One region of the Geodermatophilus sp. URMC 61 genome, then DNA from elsewhere that is predicted to be linked to it. Evidence: predicted binding sites of a transcription regulator. Region 1 holds the regulator's gene; each other region holds the start of a gene.
The links. The regulator LexA, encoded in region 1, represses DNA repair genes until DNA is damaged. The targets are predictions, from matches to a motif close to TCGAACANNTGTTCGA.
Positions count from the first base shown of each region.

Region 2: a site for LexA is predicted at 3,376-3,391, ahead of ACU610_RS20585 (alpha-ketoglutarate-dependent dioxygenase AlkB). Genes of this name have one in related genera too.
Region 3: a site for LexA is predicted at 4,509-4,524, ahead of dinB (DNA polymerase IV). Genes of this name have one in related genera too.

Region 1 is NZ_JBRFHZ010000002.1:2,916,780-2,923,308, forward strand. Features, by position in the region: gene ACU610_RS13530 (vitamin B12-dependent ribonucleotide reductase) at 1-340, opposite strand, end outside; gene nrdR (transcriptional regulator NrdR) at 441-989, opposite strand; gene ACU610_RS13540 (hypothetical protein) at 1,439-2,086, opposite strand; gene ACU610_RS13545 (LysM peptidoglycan-binding domain-containing protein) at 2,215-2,880, opposite strand; gene lexA (transcriptional repressor LexA) at 3,276-3,974, shown strand; gene ACU610_RS13555 (hypothetical protein) at 4,093-5,148, opposite strand; gene ACU610_RS13560 (phosphatase PAP2 family protein) at 5,120-5,845, opposite strand; gene hflX (GTPase HflX) at 5,903-6,529, opposite strand, start outside.
Region 2 is NZ_JBRFHZ010000002.1:4,396,609-4,403,137, reverse strand. Features, by position in the region: rRNA gene ACU610_RS20595 (23S ribosomal RNA) at 1-9, opposite strand, end outside; rRNA gene ACU610_RS20590 (16S ribosomal RNA) at 543-2,067, opposite strand; gene ACU610_RS20585 (alpha-ketoglutarate-dependent dioxygenase AlkB) at 2,733-3,356, opposite strand; gene ACU610_RS20580 (DEAD/DEAH box helicase) at 3,632-5,851, opposite strand; gene ACU610_RS20575 (PHP domain-containing protein) at 5,933-6,529, shown strand, end outside.
Region 3 is NZ_JBRFHZ010000002.1:863,716-870,244, reverse strand. Features, by position in the region: gene ACU610_RS04105 (transglutaminase-like domain-containing protein) at 1-2,124, shown strand, start outside; gene ACU610_RS04100 (hypothetical protein) at 2,218-2,556, opposite strand; gene ACU610_RS04095 (DUF3040 domain-containing protein) at 2,640-3,050, opposite strand; gene dinB (DNA polymerase IV) at 3,283-4,452, opposite strand; gene ACU610_RS04085 (hypothetical protein) at 4,729-5,028, shown strand; gene ACU610_RS04080 (cupin domain-containing protein) at 5,337-6,335, shown strand; gene ACU610_RS04075 (sucrase ferredoxin) at 6,432-6,529, shown strand, end outside.

The sequences.
Region 1 (6,529 bases):
GGCCGGCCTGGCCGTAGGTCAGCACCACCCGGTCGATGAGCTGACGCAGACTCGTCTCGCGCTGCGGGGTGCCCACGGCGCCGCGGAAGTACTTCGTGGTGACGATGTTGGTGGCGTTGATGCTCCACTCGGCGGGGAACTCCACGCCGCGCTGCTCGAAGTTGATCGAGCCGTCCCGCCAGTTGGTCATGACGACGTCACGACGCTCCCAGGTCACCTCGTCGTACGGGTGCACCCCGGCGGTGGTGAAGACACGCTTGACCTTCAGGCCCTTCCCCCTGGTCGGCGCCTTGGCGGCGCGACGCGTACGGCCCGACAAGCGATCCTCGGTCTCGGTCACGGAGCTCTCCCTGCGTTGTGGGCGTCTCGGCGGCTGGGGAAGAGAGCCGCCTTCTTCCTAGTGGGTGGTGCTGACAGTTCTGGTCAGACGGCGGTGGTCGTCATCGACCGGAGCTGCCGTCGGAGGCGGCCTGGCTCCGCCCCCCACCCCGCCGGCGGACCGGCGGGTCCTGCATGCCAGGCAGTGGCGGGGTGCCGGCGGCGACGTGCCGGGCCCGCAGCTCGGTGATCTCCTTCTCGAAGTCCTCGAGCGAGGTGAAGGCGCGGTAGACGCTGGCGAAGCGCAGGTACGCGACCTCGTCCAGTTCCCGGAGCGGCCGGAGGATGGCCAGCCCCACCTCGTGGCTGGGGACCTCCGCCGCGCCGGTGGCCCGGATGGCGTCCTCGACCTGCTGGGCGAGCTGCTGCAGCTGGTCCTCGTCGACCGGCCGCCCCTGGCAGGCCCGGCGGACGCCGGCCACCACCTTGCTGCGGTTGAACGGCTCGCTCACGCCGCTGCGCTTGACGACCGCGAGGACGGCCTCCTCCACCGTGGTGAAGCGCCGCCCGCACGCGGGGCACGACCGGCGGCGACGGGTGGTGGCGCCCTCGTCGGCCTCGCGCGAGTCGATGACGCGGCTGTCGGGGTTGTGGCAGAAGGGGCAGCGCACGGCCGATCCCCTCCCCTCGTGACGTGCCCCGGCGCAGGGTCCGCCCGGGCGCCGCGGGGGCCGCCGGAGCGGTCGGTGCGGTGGAGCCGGGAGACCGCCTGTGGAGCTCCCTGGGGACATCCGGTGGACGCCGTGGGGAGGACCTGAGGATCGGCCTGTGGACGGCCTTACAACGGTGCAACTACTAGATGTAGGGGAACCCTAGGTCCGGCCCCACTAGATCTGCAAGCCGAACACCAGGCGCGTCGTCCGTCGAGATGACTTCCTGACCACCCGCGCGCACCCGTCACACGCGCCCCGGGACACGCCGGGGAACGCGCTGCAGCGCTCGCGCGAGACGCCGGTCGGGTGTGGGGAACGACCGACCCGAGCCCCCTCGGAGGAACCGCGGGCCGGGCGTGCGGCGCCGGGCGCAGAGGTGCCGTGCGGGGTGCGGAGAGGCACCTGCCTCAGGCGCGGACGGCCTCGCCGGGCCGCACGAGACGGGGGCTGGACACACGGTCGCCGAGCCGCAGGGGGCGGGTCAGGCAGTCGGCCTCGGCCGCGCGTGGCATGAGCACCGTCGCGTCACCCGGCGCCGGGCCCGAAGCCTGCTCCGGCTGTTCCGGCTGCTCCGACGCGTCCGCCGCCCGGTGACGCCCGACCCGGTGCCGGCCGGCAGCCACACCCGCGGGGACGGCGGGTTGCTCGGCGGTCACGTCGCCACCGTGACGGCGGCGGCAGGCGGGCGGAGCCGACACAGGGAGGACGCCCGCCACCCGCTGCTCACGGGCGGCGGCCTCGCTCAGCGACAGCAGCGGGACGGCCGAGGCGCCCGGCAGCAGCTCCTCACCGAGGTTCACGAAGGGGTTGATCCCGCCGTCCGGTACCAGCACCTGCGCCGGGCGGGTCTCCGACAGGCGCACCCCGGCCAGGTCGGTCCAGGTGTCACGGTCGACGCCGGCGACGGCCACACGCACCCACACCTGGCACGCACCCTGACCGTCGTGCCGCCAGCCCAGCAGCGACCCCGGCCACCAGGCGCCTTCGACGAACACCTCGCAGCGCTGCGACTGCTGCGTGAAGACGGCGGCCCGGTTGCCTGAGATCGCTGACACGGAGCTGACGGTAAGTCGCCTTTCAGCGACAGAGCGTCAGCGACTCGGCTCGACGGATTGACGAACATCGCCGCCGGCTCTTGTCGCTCCTCGACCGCCCCCTCGAGTGACCGGTGACCGTGCGCCGCTCAGGGGAGCTCGAGGACCTGGCCGGGGACCAGGGCGGAACCCTCCAGGTCGTTGAGCTCCTCGATGGCGTCGACCACCGTGCGCACGTCCTGGTCGGCCCCGGCGAGCTCCCCGGCGATCGACCACACCGTGTCGCCGGGCTCCACCACCACACTCCGCTCCCCGGCCAACTGCAGCCCACCGCCGTCCGCGCCCCGCACGAGCGGGGCGACGACCGAGCCGAGTGCGACGGCACCACCGAGGGCCAGGACGAGCGCCAGTCGGCGCCCCCGGCGGGTCAGGCGCAGCCGCGGGCCGGCAGCGCGCCCGGGGACGGCGCGACCGCCGCGCACCGCGCCGGCCGGCACTGGGCGGAACACGGCGGGACGGGCACCCGAGGAGGTCGACTCCCGGCGGGCCGGAGCCCGGCCCGCACCCCGGGCCGGAGGAGCCGGGTCCGCGGGCCGCGGCTCCGGACCCGCGGGGCGGTCGGGCACCGGCCGCAGGTGACCGGCGACCCGAGGACCGGTGCCGGCCAGACTCGTCACAACAGGCGTCCGCGAGGAGCGCCCGGGCACAGCCCCCGGCCGGCCCGCGAGACCGCCGTCCAGCGCCCCGAGCAACGGCCGCCAGGGGACCTGGACCGCCGCGTCGAACTCCAGCACGGCCTGCCGCACGCTCGCCATGACCTCTCCTCTCCGTCGACCGGACACCGATCGAACGCACGTTCGATCGAACGTCTGTGCGGTGTCTACCGCATCCCGGTGACGTGGTCGACCCGACACCGCACACGCGCGCTTCGAACACACGTTTGAAGTAACGACGCCGAAGCGCTACGGTCCGGAGCAGCACCCGTCCGCCGTCGCCGCGAGGTCGCCGGCGGGGCCGGGGCCGACAGCGCTCCGAGCTGGCGGAGCCGGCCCGGACCGGCTCCCCGGGCGGGCGCAGGACGACAGGGCCGTGGCGACACGGCCGGCGAGGAGGAGACGTGGCGGGCACGAGCGGGACGTCGGGCAGCGGTGTCCGGGGCGGAGGCGGCTCGTCGCGGCGCGCGTCCGGGAGCCGGACCGCAGCACCGCAGGTGGCCGAGACGGCCTCGGTGCGCCCCTTCCCCGACCGGGGGGAGAGCGGCGACGGGCTCACCCAGCGACAGCGGCGGGTCCTCGAGGTGATCCGCGACTCGATCGAGCGGCGCGGCTACCCGCCCTCGGTGCGGGAGATCGGCGAGGCCGTGGGGCTGTCGTCGGCCTCGTCGGTGGCCCACCAGCTCAGCGTGCTGCAGAAGAAGGGCTGGCTGCGCCGCGACCCCAACCGCCCGCGGGCCCTCGACGTCCGCCTGCCCGGCGACACCCCCGGCGCGCCCGCGCCCACGGTCGTGGCCCCCGCCGCTGCCGAGGACACGCCCGCCCCCACCTACGTCCCGCTCGTCGGCCGGATCGCCGCCGGTGGGCCCGTGCTGGCGGAGCAGGCGGTCGAGGACGTCTTCCCACTCCCCCGCGAACTGGTCGGCGAGGGCACGCTCTTCATGCTCAAGGTCACCGGTGACTCGATGGTCGAGGCGGCCATCTGCGACGGTGACTGGGTCGTCGTGCGCCAGCAGCCGACCGCGGAGAACGGCGAGATCGTCGCTGCCATGATCGACGGCGAGGCGACGGTGAAGACCTACAAGCGGCGCGACGGGCACGTGTGGCTGCTGCCGCACAACCCCGCGTACGAGCCCATCCCCGGCGACGACGCCACCGTGCTCGGCCGCGTCGTCACGGTGCTCCGCCGGGTCTGACCCCGTCCCGCCGGCGCCGCGACCACCGCGCCGGCGGCCGGGCGTACCACCGTGCCCGTCGGGCGCCGACCGGCGGGCACGCGGGCGCGGGCGGAGCGCCCGAGCACGGAGCGAGGTCTCAGTCGCGCCGGCGCACGAGCTTGCCCCCGAGCCAGACGAGCACGCCGGCCACGACGGCGGCAGCGACCGCCGCCGCCACCGGAGGTGGTCCGCCGTCGCCGGACAGCAGGCCGGCGACCGTGCCCTCCGCGGGCGCCGCCTCCGACGAGCGCGCCGCCGGGGCCGGCAGCGGCACCACCGTGACGTCGCTGGGGAGTCCCTCCCCCGCGACGACGAGCGCCGAGGAGTCCCCGGTGAAGCTGATCGCCTCGCCCTGGGCCGCCTCGGGCAGGGCGACCCGGCGCGGCTCCCCCGCCAGCGCACCGGCCACGTCCGAGCCGGTCAGCTGCCAGACGTAGGCGTCGGTGTAGGTGCGCAGCGCGATCCAGCGCTCGTCGGGCGAGACGGCGCCGCCGGTGACCATGAGCTGACCGGCGCGGCCGACCGGGCCGCCCGGCGTCCCGGTCAGCACGAACTCCACCCCACCGACCTCGGTGAGGCCGACGGTGCCTTCCTCGACGAGCGCCGACACCGGGCGGAACACCTCGCTGGCGCCCAGCACCTCCTTGGTCACCAGGTACGGCGTCCCGTCGGGGGCCAGCAGCAACGCCTCGACGTCCCGCGGGCCCTCGGGGTACGCCAGCCGGTAGACCGAGCTGCTGCCGTCGGCGTGCAGGGCCAGCAGGGCGACCGTCGGCCGGGTGCTGGTGTTGTCGCCGGTGTCGGCGAGCCAGACGGTCCCGTCGACGGCCAGCGCCATGTCCTCGGGGTCATAGGGGTCCACCGCCGCGGAGTGCACGGTGACCACCGCACAGGTCCCGTCGAGCACGTAGACGTCGAGCGAGTCGCCGCCGTCGTTGTGCACCAGCATCCGGTCGCCCACCTCGACCAACCCCGAGACCTCGGGCAGCCGGGGGTCGGTGAGCTGGCAGCGCGTCGCGGGTGTGGCCGGGTCGGCCGGCGCGGCGGACGCGGGCAGGGCGGGGCCGAGGGCGAGCGTCAGCGCGAGACCGGTCCCGGCCGCCAGACGTCGCCTCCTGGCCCCGCTACGCGGACGACCGGCCAGCTCGGGCACTGACCCAGCGTGACACCAGGACCGTGTCGAGCAGGTGAACCACGCCCAACAGCAGGATGCCGACCGCCGCCCCGACCACGGCATCGGTGACCCAGTGGAAGTCCAGGGACACCATGGCCACGCCGGTGGCCACCGGGCCGACGACGCTGAGCACCCGGGCGGTCTGCTGCACCCACCCGGCGAGCCGGTACTGCACCACCTGCCACCGGGCCACCCCCCACATGAGCACGGCGTTGGCGACGTGCCCGGAGGGGTAGGAGGCGCCGTCCCGGTGGAAGAACGACCCGGGGTAGGCCGGCGCCGTCCGGCCGGTCCCGAACTTGAACGAGTAGACGACGACGGTGAGCAGACCCAGCGCCAGCAGCACCCGCAGCAGCGGGACGACGGTGCGGAACCGCCACGCGAGGTAGCCGACCAGCCCGGCCAGGACGATGAGGATGAAGCCGCGCCCACCGAGCTGGGTCACCGCCCACACCGGCCAGTAGGCGGCCGAGCCCTGCAGGTCCCAGCCGCTGACCACCTCGGAGACCCGCAGGTCCATCCGCTCGAGCACGCCGCGGCTGAGCAGGTCGACGGTGACCACCACGGTCACCACCAGGGCAGCGCCCAGGAGCCACCGCGGCGGGCGGCCGACGCGGACGTCGGCGACGTCCGGCGGGGAGGCCCCGGGACGCCGCCGCACCGCGCCGCTGGTCACGCCGGCCACGGTACCGGGCCGTGACCTGACCGTGACCTCGCTCGGCCGGAGGAGGTGTCAGGCGACCGGCGCCGCGAACCCCTCGAGTGCGGCGGCCAGGCCGCCGTCCACCCGGGCGGTGAGCCGGGTGCCCCCGGCCTCGTGGGTCTCGTTGAGCACCTCGCCGTCCCGGTGCACCCGGGCGACCAGGTCGCCGCGGTCGTAGGGCACCAGCACGTCGACCTCGACGTCGGGGTGCGGCAGGCGGGCGGCCACGATCTCGCGCAGCTGCTCGATGCCGGCGCCCGTGCGGGCCGAGACCCACACCGCGCCGGGCAGGGTCCGGCGCAGGGTGAGGACGTCGTCCTCGCTCATCGCGTCCACCTTGTTGACGACGATGAGCTCCGGAACGGCCGCGGCGTCGATCTCACCGAGCACCACGCGCACCGCCTCGATCTGCCCCAGGGGGTCGGGGTCGGAGCCGTCGACGACGTGCAGGAGCAGGTCGGCGGCGGCCACCTCCTCCAGCGTCGAGCGGAACGCGTCGACCAGCTGGTGCGGCAGGTGCCGCACGAAGCCGACGGTGTCGGTGAGCGTGTACTCGCGGCCGTCGGGGCCCTGTGCCCGGCGCACCGTCGGGTCCAGGGTGGCGAACAGCGCGTTCTCCACCAGCACGCCGGCACCGGTCAGCCGGTTGAGCAGGCT
Region 2 (6,529 bases), 1.5 Mb from region 1:
AACTTGGCCACACAACAACAACACACCCCACCCACACCCACCGGCACCGACCGGCCCTCCCACGGGAGGACACCATCGACACCGAACCGGGTCTGCGCGGGCCTGCAATCAAAGATGCTCGCGTCCACTGTGCAGTTCTCAACGACCAACCGGCCACCATCCGGACACCGCCCCGCCGAACCCCACCCCCGGCGCCAACGCGCACGGACGATGAGTGGTACGAGGACCCGAACGGCCCCGACCGAGACAACCCACCCCCACCCCGACCCGAGCGCACGGCGCCCGACCCGACCCAGGGGTCCGCTCCCTCAGGACCCAACAGCGTGCCTACGACCGGCCCTCCCGCGGTCCGCCCCGTTCCACACGGCCCCTCCAGGGGGAACCGCCGTACTGGGAGCAGCCACCGGCTGCCGGCCGAACTGGTCAGCGTTCCACCCTCGAGCACTGCCCCGAACACCCGCGGCCCTCCGGAAGCGGAGAACCATCACGGTCCGAGCACAGCTCTGCACCACCACGCGCACGTGGCGGCCGGTGCTCCTTAGAAAGGAGGTGATCCAGCCGCACCTTCCGGTACGGCTACCTTGTTACGACTTCGTCCCAATCGCCGATCCCGCCTTCGACGGCTCCCTCCCACACGGGGTTGGGCCACCGGCTTCGGGCGTTACCGACTTTCGTGACGTGACGGGCGGTGTGTACAAGGCCCGGGAACGTATTCACCGCAGCGTTGCTGATCTGCGATTACTAGCGACTCCAACTTCATGGGGTCGAGTTGCAGACCCCAATCCGAACTGAGACCGGCTTTTTGGGATTCGCTCCACCTCGCGGTATCGCAGCCCTTTGTACCGGCCATTGTAGCATGTTTGCAGCCCTAGACATAAGGGGCATGATGATTTGACGTCATCCCCACCTTCCTCCGAGTTGACCCCGGCAGTCTCCCATGAGTCCCCACCATCACGTGCTGGCAACATGGAACGAGGGTTGCGCTCGTTGCGGGACTTAACCCAACATCTCACGACACGAGCTGACGACAACCATGCACCACCTGTGCACGACCCCGAAGGACACGACATCTCTGCCGCTTTTCCGTGCATGTCAAGCCTAGGTAAGGTTCTTCGCGTTGCATCGAATTAAGCAACATGCTCCGCCGCTTGTGCGGGCCCCCGTCAATTCCTTTGAGTTTTAGCCTTGCGGCCGTACTCCCCAGGCGGGGCGCTTAATGCGTTAGCTGCGGCACGGAGACCGTGGAATGGCCCCCACACCTAGCGCCCAACGTTTACGGCGTGGACTACCAGGGTATCTAATCCTGTTCGCTCCCCACGCTTTCGCTCCTCAGCGTCAGTTGGTGCCCAGAGACCCGCCTTCGCCACCGGTGTTCCTCCTGATATCTGCGCATTTCACCGCTACACCAGGAATTCCAGTCTCCCCTGCACCACTCGAGTCGGCCCGTATCGACTGCAGGCCCGGAGTTGAGCTCCGGGTTTTCACAGCCGACGCGACCAACCGCCTACGAGCTCTTTACGCCCAATAATTCCGGACAACGCTTGCACCCTACGTATTACCGCGGCTGCTGGCACGTAGTTGGCCGGTGCTTCTTCTGCAGGTACCGTCACCGTGAGGCTTCGTCCCTGCTGAAAGAGGTTTACAACCCGAAGGCCGTCATCCCCCACGCGGCGTCGCTGCGTCAGGCTTCCGCCCATTGCGCAATATTCCCCACTGCTGCCTCCCGTAGGAGTCTGGGCCGTGTCTCAGTCCCAGTGTGGCCGGTCACCCTCTCAGGCCGGCTACCCGTCGTCGCCTTGGTAGGCCACTACCCCACCAACAAGCTGATAGGCCGCGGGCCCATCCTCGGCCGGAAACCCTTTTCACCACCGACCATGCGGCCAGCGGTGCCCATCCGGTATTAGCCCCAATTTCTTGGAGTTATCCCAGAGCCGAGGGCAGGTTGCCCACGTGTTACTCACCCGTTCGCCACTGAACCCACCACCGAAGCGATGAGCCCCGTTCGACTTGCATGTGTTAAGCACGCCGCCAGCGTTCGTCCTGAGCCAGGATCAAACTCTCCGTAGATGCCTGAAACCCGGCCGAGAACCGAGAACCGGACGCTCTCGATCAATCTCAACCCAAAGAAACCCACAAAGGGGTTGATACTATGGCACTGACTTTCGGCACGCTGTTGAGTTCTCAAGGAGCGGACGCGCTCGCACTCCAGCCTTTTCGGCCTTCGTCCGAGGCGGTATCTCCACTGTACACCGCGCTCCGCAGCGGTCAAACCTCGGGGGTTTGTCCGGCGGTTTCCCAGGCTTGCGGCCCGGTCCGTTCTCGCTCGGTGCAGGAGGAACAGTACACCACCCGCGGGGCCCCCTGCAGGGGGGTCCGCGGAGGGGCTGCCCTCCCGGTCGGTGACCCTGCGCCCAGGGGCACCTGTGTCCGTCGGACCGGCTGAGGGGCCGTGCCTCAGGACGTCCGGGTCAACGTCGTCCGCCACGCTCTGCTTCCGCATCCGGCCGCACCCTGCGTCACAGGGCGGGTGGTGGGGGCGCGCGGTGGTCTCGCGACCCGGTGCCGGTGACGACGCCGCGAGCCCTCGTCTGCTTCCCGCCGCATCCGGGCTCCTCGTCATGGAGCCGGGGGCTGGAAACCGGACGGTGTGGGCTGCGGTGTCCCGGCGTGCGGGTGCAACGCGGCCTCCCTGCGATCACTTCCTTCCGTGTCCGTGGCCTGCGTCACACCGCTCAGGCGACGCCCCGGGGACGGAACTGGACGCTGACCCGCGGCCCGACGGGCTTGGTGGTCTTTGGGATGCAGTGCTCCCACGTCCGCTGGCAGGAGCCGCCCATGACGACCAGGTCCCCGTGGCCCAGGGGGAACCGGAGGCTCTCCCCGCCGCCGACCGGGCGGAGCAGCAGCGGTCGCGGCGACCCGAACGACACGATCGCGACCATCGTGTCGGCACTCCGCCCGCGACCGATCCGGTCGCCGTGCCAGGCCACGCTGTCGCGACCGTCGCGGTAGAGGCACATGCCGGCGCTGACGAACGGCTCGCCGAGCTCCGGGCCGTAGTGCGCGTCGAGTGCATCCCGCGCCTCGGTCAGCAACGGGTGCGGCATCGGCTCGTCGCCGCCGTACCACCGCAGCAGGCGGGGGACGGCGACCTCGCGCTCGTACATCTGCCGACGGTCCGCCCGCCAGCCGATGTCCCCGAGCAGCACCTCGAGCACCTCGTCGGACCCCTGGACCCAGCCGGGCAGGTGATCGACCCAGGCGGCGCGGCCGAGGTGGTGCCGCGTGACCGCGAGCGGCCCGAGCGTGGCCTCCTCGGCGAGGTCCCACATCGACGGCTGGTGTGCGATCGACATGGGCGGAGGCTACGCCGGATCGAACGCGTGTACGAGTGGAAGACGCCAACGACTCGGCCAGGAGATGGCCCGCCCCGGGTCCGCCGCGACCCTGCGAGTGGCGGGGGCAGAGGCGGCCCCGTCCCGGGTCCCGCCCTGAGCCTGCGAAGGGTGGGGAGGACGGGCGGCCCCTCTGCAGGGTCCCGCCGCGAGCCTGCGAGTGGCGGGGGCAGAGGCGGCCCCGTCCCGGGTCCCGCCCTGAGCCTGCGAAGGGTGGGGAGGACGGGGTCCTTCCTTCAGGCGGTGAGGGCGAGGGCGAAGGGCAGGACGCGGGAGGCGCCGGCCAGCCGCAGCTCGCGGCCGGCGACGGTCATGGTCCAGCGTGAGTCGGCGAGGTCGTCGACCAGCAGCAGCGGCACCGGGCCCAGGTGGGCCAGCCGCTCGCGCAGCTCCGGACCGACGACGAGCCGCTGCCACACCCCCGCCAGCCGGAAGGCGCTGTTGCCGCCGGCCTGCCCGGTCGGCCCGCCGTGCGCGAGGGAGAGCTCCCCGAGGTAGGGCAGCCGGCCCAGCCCCGCCAATCCCTGCGCCAGCCCGGTGACCAGCCCGGGACGGCGGCGGGAGGGCACGGCGACCACCGCGGCGGGGCGCTCGGCCCAGTCCCAGGCGGCCAGCACCCGCGCGCAGGCCCGCAGCAGCTCCTCGTCCGGCGGGACGTCGGAGGGCGTCCGCCGCACCGGCACGTCGAAGGCGGCGTCCGGGTCCTCCTCCAGCCCCGGTGCCTCGAGGTCGACCACGCCGCCGACGCCGTCGTCCCCCAGCAGGGTGCGCAGCCGCTGCCCCCAGCCCAGGTCGGTGAGCCGGGCGACGGCCCGGCCCGGGTCGAGCTGCTCACCCTGCGCGATCTTCCCCTTGACCTCGACGCCGAGGCGGTCGGCGCCGGTGGGCCACTGGGCGCGCGGCGCCAGCTCGACGCCGGGCCGGTCGAGGGCGGCAGAGGCGGCCTGGGCCGCCCCCTCGGGGACCTCGGTCGAGTACCAGGGGCCGGCGCAGACGTCGCAGCGACCGCAGGGTGCGGCGGTGGGGTCGTCGAGAGCCTCCTGCAGGTAGGCCATCCGGCACCGCGCCTCGTCGACCGGCTTCGCGTACGCGATCATCGCCCGCTGCTCGGCCTCGCGGGTGCGGGTCACCCGGGCGTAGCGGTCGGCGTCATAGACCCACGGCCGGCCGGTGGACCGCCAGCCGCCCTGCACCCGCTCGACCGCGCCGTCCACCGCGAGCACCTTGAGCAGCAGCTCGAGCCGGGAGCGGCGGACGTCGGCCACCGTCTCCAGCCGGGCCACCGACCACGCCCTGCCGTCGGCCATCGCGGCGAGCACCGCGGCGGCGTGGTCCTCCCGCGGCATGGAGGAGGTGGCGAACCACTGCCAGATCGCGATGTCCTCGGGGCCGGGCAGCAGCAGCACGTCGGCGTGCTCGACGGCGCGTCCGGCGCGGCCCACCTGCTGGTAGTAGCTGACCGGCGACGACGGCGCCCCCAGGTGGACGACGAAGCCGAGGTCGGGCTTGTCGAAGCCCATGCCGAGCGCCGAGGTGGCGACCAGCGCCTTGACCCGGTTCTCCCGCAGCGCCTCCTCCGCGTCGCGCCGGTCGGCGTCGTCCAGCCGGCCGGTGTAGGCGCGCACCTCGTGGCCGGCGTCGCGCAGCAGCGCGGCGGTCTCCTCGGCCGCGGCCACGGTGAGCGTGTAGACGATGCCGCTGCCCGGCAGGTCGCCGAGGTGGGCGGCCAGCCAGGCCAGGCGCGCCCGGTCGGTGGGCAGCCGGAGCACGCCGAGGCGCAGCGAGTCGCGTGCCAGGGGGCCGCGCACCGTCGTCACCCCCACGCCGCCGGCGCCGAGCTGCTCGGCGACGTCGGCGACGACCCGCTCGTTGGCCGTCGCGGTGGTCGCGAGCACCGGTGTCCCGGCGGGGAGCGTGCCGAGCAGGTCGCGGATGCGGCGGTAGTCGGGCCGGAAGTCGTGGCCCCAGTCGGAGACGCAGTGCGCCTCGTCGACGACGAGCAGGCCGCAGCGGGCCACCAGCCCGGGCAGCTGCTCCTCGCGGAAGCGCGGGTTGGTCAGCCGCTCCGGGGAGACCAGCAGGACGTCGACCTCGTCGGCGGCCAGGGCGGCGGCGACGTCGTCCCACTCGGTGGCGTTCGCGCTGGAGATCTCGACGGCGCGGATGCCGGCGCGGGCCGCGGCCGCGACCTGGTCGCGCATCAGCGCGAGCAGCGGGCTGACCAGCAGGGTGGGCCCGGCGCCGCGGCGGCGCAGCAGCGCGGTGGAGACGAAGTAGACCGCCGACTTGCCCCAACCGGTGCGCTGTACGACCAGGGCGCGCTCGGAGCGCTCGACCAGCGCGGCGACGGCGGCGTCCTGCCCCTCGCGGAAGACCGCGTCGGGGCGGCCGGTCAGCTCGCGGAGGACCTCGAGGGCCTCGGTGGCGAGGTCGGCGGACGGCGCGGCGGTGCTCATGGCTCCCGACAGTAGGCAGAACGGGCGACAGGACCGGTCGCCGCGCGGACCCTGGGGAGGGTGGAGGAGGATCCACAGGTGATGCGACCACCGGACAACCACGTGCACACCAGGTGGTCCTGGGACACCGCCGGCTCCTCCACGATGGCGCGCGCGTGCCAGCGGGCCGTCGACCGGGGCCTGCCCGCCATCGCCTTCACCGAGCACCTCGACTTCACGACCTGGACGCCGGAGGACCGCGCGACCGCCGAGGGACTGGTCGACCGGCACGCCTCCCGGCACCTGCCCATCGACGTCGAGGGCTACTTCGCCGAGCTCGAGGAGTGCCGCGAGCGCTTCCCGCAGCTGCGGATCTGGTCGGGCGTGGAGACCGGCGAGCCGCACCTGTTCGCCGCGAGCGTCGCCGCCCACCTGCGCGACTCCCCCGTCGACCGGGTGCTCGGCTCGCTGCACTCGCTGAGCCAGGACGGCCGGCTCTACGGCGTGGGCCGGCTCCTCTATCCCGACCCGGACACGACGATGCGCCGGTATCTGGCCGAGGTCGTCGACATGGTGGAGGGCAGCGACGTCTTCGAGGTGCTCGCCCACGTCGACTTCCCGCGGCGGTACTGGCCCGGCGGCAGCGACCGGTACGCCGAGAAGGACTACGAGGAGGAGTACCGCGCGGTGTTCCGGGCG
Region 3 (6,529 bases), 2.1 Mb from region 1:
CAGCTGGTCGTGCTGGCCTGCGTGCTGACCGCGCTGTTCGCCCCGGACCGGGCGTGGGGCGGGTGGTGGCCGACCGGCGGCAGCCTCGGCGACCTCGGCACGGTGATGGCCGAGGGCACGGTGGAGATGGCCGAGCAGGCCACGCCCGCGCTGCCGCTGACCGGGCTGGTCGCGCTGACCACGCTGCTGGCCGGCCTGGTCGCCGTCGCCGTGGACGTGGTGGCCGTCGGCGCGCGGCAGCCCGCGCTGGCCGGGCTGGGGCTGCTGGTCCTGTTCTGCGTGCCGGTCAGCACGGTGACCGGCACGATCGGCGTGCTGCCGGTGGCCGCGCCGGCCGCCGGGCTGGCGCTGCTGCTCTTCGCCGACCAGCACCGGCGGCTGGGCCGGCGCTCGCCGGAGGGACGGCGTCCGCTGCTGGGGGCCGGCACGCTGACCGCCGTCCGGACCGGGGCTGCGGCCGTGGTGCTCGGCCTGGTGGTCGGCGCCGTCGTCCCGACGCTGACCGAAGGCGGCTTCTCCGGCGGCTTCGGCCGCGGCGGCGGCAGCTCGACGGGGACCGCCCTCGACCCGGCCGCCGCCCTGCAGGGCCAGCTCACCCGCGACGAGCCGATCGACCTGCTGCGGCTCAACGCCTCCGTGCCCGACCCCGGGTACCTGCGGGTCGTCGCGCTGGAGGTCTACGACGCCGCGGAGGGCTGGTCGATCGGCAACCTCGACGGCGAGACGGACGTCGCCGACGACGCCGAGCTGGCCACCCTCCCCGGGCGGCGCGGGGGCCGGCCGGTCGACGCGCTGGTCACCGCCCTGGGCCACGAGGACCGCTTCCTCCCGGTGCTGTACGTGCCCCAGTCGGTCGACGTGGCCGAGCCCGACCACTGGCGCTTCGACCCGGGCACCGGCACGGTGTTCGGCCGCGACGTGTCGACCGCCGAGCAGACCTGGTCGGTCGCGGCGATCGAGCCGCGGCCCACCGCCGAGGAGCTCGCCGCGGCCGACCCGCTGCCGCCGGAGCTGCCCATGGTGCAGCGCTACACCGCCCTGCCCGACCTCGACCCCAGCGTCGACGAGCTGGTCGCCACCCTGACCGCCGGCGCGGAGACCCCCTACGAGCGTGTGCAGGCGGTCTACGGGCACTTCACCGACCCGGCCAACGGCTACGAGTACTCGCTGTCCACCACGCCGGGGACCAGCGGCGACGACCTGGCCGACTTCCTGCGGCTGCGGCAGGGCTACTGCGAGCAGTACGCCGGGGCGATGGCGGCACTGGTCCGGGCGGCCGGCGTCCCGGCGCGGGTGGTGCTCGGCTACACACCCGGGACGGTGCAGCCCGACGGCAGCCGGCTGATCACCAGCGACGACGCGCACGCCTGGGTCGAGGTCTACTTCGACGACCTGGGCTGGATCCCCTACGACCCCACCCCGATCGACCTCGACCGCGCCGTCGAGCTCCCGTGGGCGCCACGGCCGCAGGACCTCGAGGTCGACCCGCGCACCGACCCGACCACCGCGCCCCTGCCCGCCCCGACGGTCCCGACGCCGCAGAACCAGCCGGCGCCCCAGGACGTGCCGGTGCCGCAGGCCGCGCCGCAGCAGGCCGACTCGTGGGTGCCGACGGCGCTGCGCACCGTGGGCCTCGTCCTCGCCGTCCTGGCGCTGGCGGCAGTGCCCGCGGGGCTGCGGGTGCTGCAGCGCCGCCGCCGGCTGGCCACCGGTAGTCCGGCGGCGCTGTGGGACGAGCTCGCCGCCACCGCGCTGGACCTCGGCCGGACCACCGATCCGGCCCGGACACCGCGACAGGTGGCCGAAGCCCTGACCGAGGCGGCCGAGCCCGGCGGCGGCGCACACCGGCCGGGCCGGCGCGCGGTCGCGGGGTCCGGGGTGGCGGCGGCGGTCACCCGGCTGGCCCGGGCCGAGGAGGCGGCCAGCTACGCCCGCCCCGGCAGCGTCCCGGCCGTCGGTCCGGAGCTGCGCGCTGACCTGGCCACCGCCCGCCGCGGGCTGCTGGCCGCGGCGCCGCGGGGTGCCCGGCTGCGCGCGCTGCTCTGGCCGCCGTCCCTGCTGACGGGGTTGCGCGCCGCCCTGCCCCGGCTCCGGTGGGGCGGCTGGACGGCGCTGCGCGACTGAAGGAGGACCCCCTCGCCCCCGCCACTCCCAGGCTGGCGGCCCCGTCCCGCGTCCCACCCTGAGCGTGCGAAGGGTGGGGAGGACGGGGTCCTTCTACTGCAGGCGCAGCAGCCGCTCGGTCAGCTCGGTCAGCGGCACGGTGAGGGTGAACCGGCCGCCCTCGGACTGCAGTCCCGCCTCGCGGACGCCGGCGGCCACCCACTCGGGGATCGCCTCGAGCAGCGTCTCGACGTCGAGGAACACCGGACCCTCACCGGGCTCGGCGTCGGACAGCGACTCCTCCTCGGCCCGGTCCGCCGCGGTCCACAGCGGGACGACGTCGTGCCCGTCGCCGTCGGTCCACGGGGCCACGCCGTCCTCGTCGCCCCAGGCCCACAGACCGCCGCCGGCGGCGAGGCCCTCCCAGACGGCGGTCGTGTCGGAATCGGTCACGGTGCCTCCTGCGGGGAGTCGGGCCACGAACGACGACAGCCGCCGTCCGGGAGGGACGGCGGCTGTCGTACGGGAGCTGCGGGCTACTGGTCGTAGCGGCGGCGGAAGCGCTCCTCGAGCCGGTTCTTCAGCGGCTGCCGGCGGACCTTGCCGCCGCGACCGCGACCACCCCGGCCGGGAGCCGCGCCGCCGGCCGGGGCGCCGGGGCCGACCTCGACGGCGCCGGTGGCCGAGCGGTAGTTCAGGACGGTGAGGGCGAGCCCACCGAAGGCGACCAGGAAGCCGAGGGCACCCAGCGGCACCGACGGGATCACCGCGCCGCCGATGAGCGCGGCCATGCCCACCACGAACAGCAGGACGCCCAGCTGCAGCTTGCGACGTGCCTTGCCGCGGCGGTCACCGGAGCGGACCGACGAGGCGAACTTGGGATCGTCATCGACGAGGGCGCGCTCGATCTGCTCCAGCAGTCGCTGCTCGTGCTCGGAGAGCGGCACGTCGACCTCCACGTGGGCCAAAGCCAAGACCCGACGGCGGTGCCCGCCGTCGGTGACACCGAGGATACGAGCCCTCCGCGGGGTGCGAAAGGCGGGCCGCGCCGGGCTCGTCGTGATCACACCGGCGGGTGGCCCACGGTGTCGGCGGGGACACGAACGGGGTCCGGTCGGAGTTCCCACCACCCGGTCGGGTGCGACCTCGTCGGGCGTGTCCCACCACGACGGGGCCGGCTCAGCGGGTGCGCTGGCCGTCGCGGTGCAGCAGCGTCGCCGGGCGGACCGCGCCGGCGCCGAACCGCCGGGCGGCGCGGTCGGCGGCCAGCTCGGCCTCCCGGCGGCCGCGCTCCCGGGCGCCCAGCTCGAGCTGGCGCGGCGTCTCCCCGGCCGGCACCAGGCGCTCGGCGCGCACGCCGACCAGCCGGATGCGGGCCCGGTCCAGGCCGAGGGCGTCGAAGAGGGCACGGGCGGTGTCGTAGAGCTCCTGCCCGACGTCGGTGGGGACGTCGAGGGTGCGGCTGCGGGTGATCGTGGCGAAGTCGGCGAAACGGACCTTGATCGTCACCGTGCGGGCCAGCCAGCCGCCCGAGCGCAACCGGCCCGCCGTCCGCTCCGCCAGCCGCAGCAGCTCGCGGTGGATGACCGCCGGGTCGTCGACGTCGGTGCCGAAGGTCTCCTCGTGCCCGGTCGACTTCTCCGGCTCGTCGGGCGTCACCCGGCGCGGGTCGCGGCCCCAGGACAGCTCGTGCAGGTGCGCACCGGCCGCCGGGCCCACCGCCCGCTGCAGCGTGCGCACCGGCACGTGCGCGAGGTCGCCGACGGTGCGCAGCCCCAGCCGCAGCAGCAGCTCCTCGGTCTTGGCGCCCACGCCCCACAGCGCGCCGACCGGCAGCGGGTGCAGGAACTGCATGACCTCCGCCGGCCGGACGACCAGCAGCCCGTCGGGCTTGGCTGCGGTGGAGGCGAGCTTGGCGACGAACTTGGTGCCGGCCACGCCGACCGAGCAGGTGATGCCCTGCTCGTCGAAGACGCGGGCACGCAGGTACTCGCCGATCTCTGCGGCATCGCCCAGCCGCCGCCCGGCGCCGGACACGTCGAGGAAGGCCTCGTCCAGGCTCAGCGGCTCCACCAGCGGGGTGATCGAGCGGAACAGCGCCATGACGGAGCGGGACACCTCGGCGTAGAGCGCCATGTCCCCCGGCAGCACCGTCGCCGTCGGGCACAGCCGCAGCGCGCGGGACGTCGGCATCGCCGCGTGCACCCCGTAGCGGCGCGCCTCGTAGGTCGCCGAGGTGACCACCCCGCGGTTGCCCGCCCCACCGACGATCACCGGCGTCCCGGCCAGCTCCGGCCGGCGGCGCACCTCGACGCTGGCGAAGAACGCGTCCATGTCGACGTGCAGCACGGTGCAGCCCGCAGCACGGGACGACGACCCCGACGACACCCGACCCCTCCCGCAGCTCGAACGCCTGTTCGACTTCCAGGAGGACGCTAACGCCCGCGCGACCCCGGGGGCACCTCGACGCGACGTCGTGACGGAGACGTTGCGGACAGCCCGTCACCGCTGGTCGAGGCGGGCGTGTGAGAGCAGGATGCGCGAGGTACAGCACCCCCGGAGGGTCGCCGGCCGGCGGCCCGGACCCGACGTGATGGGAGACCCATGGCTCTCGACGACGACGACATGACCAGCACCGAAGGTCCCGCGGACGGCGGTGCCTCCGGCACGCCCGGCGTCTCCGACGGCGGCGCGGACGGTGGCGCCGACAGCGGCGCCGGCCACGGCCCGGCCGACGGCGGCGCCGTCGGTGGCGGTTCGGACGGCGGCGCCGATGGAGGTGCGGACGGCGGGGCCGACGGCGGTGCGGACGGTGGCGCCGACAGCGGCGCCGGCCACGGCCCGGCCGACGGCGGCGCCGTCGGTGGCGGTTCGGACGGCGGCGCCGACGGTGGCGCCGACGGCGGCGCGGACGGTTCCGCCTGACCGAGGACCCCACCGCGCAGGGCCGGCCGGCCGACCGGTCGGCCCTGCGTCGGTGCACCGCTGTCGACCCGCGGGTCTTCGCCGAGGAGTACTGGGCCTGCCGGCCGCTGCTGACCCGCGCCGAGGAGACCGGCGGCTCCTTCGACGACCTGCTCGACCTCGCCGCGGTCGACGAGCTGCTGTCCCGCCGCGGGCTGCGCACCCCGTTCCTGCGGATCGCCAAGGACGGCGCGGTCGTCGACGCCAAGCGCTTCACGACCTCCGGCGGCGCCGGCGCGGAGGTCGCCGACCAGGTCTCCTCCGACGCGGTGCTGCGGCTGTTCGCCGACGGCAGCACCGTCGTCCTGCAGGGGCTGCACCGGCTCTGGCCGCCGCTGATCGAGTTCGCCGACCAGCTGGCCGCCGACCTGGGCCACCCGACGCAGGTCAACGCCTACATCACCCCGCCGTCCTCGCGCGGGTTCTCCCCGCACTACGACGTCCACGACGTGTTCGTCCTGCAGGTGGCCGGTGAGAAGCACTGGCGCATCCACGAGCCGGTGCTGACCGACCCGCTGCGCACCCAGCCGTGGAACGACCGGGCCGCCGCGGTGGCCGCCGCGGCCGAGGGCGAGCCGGTGATCGACGCGGTGCTGCGCCCCGGCGACGCCCTCTACCTGCCCCGCGGCTACCTGCACTCGGCGACCGCGCTGGGTGCGATCAGCGCGCACCTGACCGTCGGGATCCACTCGGTGACCCGCTGGGCGGCCGCGGAGAACGCGCTCGACCTGGTCCGCGGGCTCGCCGCCGAGGACCCGGAGCTGCGCCGCTCGCTGCCGCTGGGCGTGGACCTCGCCGACCCGGCCGCGGTGGCCGACGACGTCGCGACGGTCGTGACCGCGCTGAAGGGCTGGCTCGACCGCGTCGACCCCACCGAGGTCGCCGACCGGCTGCGGGCCCGCACCTGGTCGCAGGTCCGCCCGGAGCCGGTGGCGCCGCTGGCCCAGGCGACCGCGGCCGCCGCCCTCTCCCCCGACACCGTGCTGCGGCTGCGCCGGCGACTGCGCTGCCAGCTGCGCGAGGCCGCCGACGGCCGGGTGACGCTGATCGCCGGACGGCGCTCCCTCGAGCTGCCCGCCCAGACCCGGCCGGCCGTCGCCGGGCTGCTGGCCGCCGGCGAGCTGAAGGTCGCCGACCTACCGGGACTCGACGCCGCCGACCAGCTGACCCTGGCCCGCCGGCTGGTGACCGAGTCGATCGTCACCGTGCCCGGTGCGACCGCGGAGGACCATGGGCGGGGTGAGCGCACGCCCGGGAACGGATCGTGAGCCGGCCGGGCCCCGTCGCGTGACCGAGCTCGCGAGGTCACGCACGTGCACAGCACCACCGGTCACGGCCCACCCGAGCGCCGGCGAGGAGGGGACGTGACTGCTCCGGCCGACTTCTGCCGGGTCGCGGCAGCGCCGGGGCTGCCCACGGGACGACTCGACCCGGACCGCTGCTCGGTGCAGGCGCTGGTCCG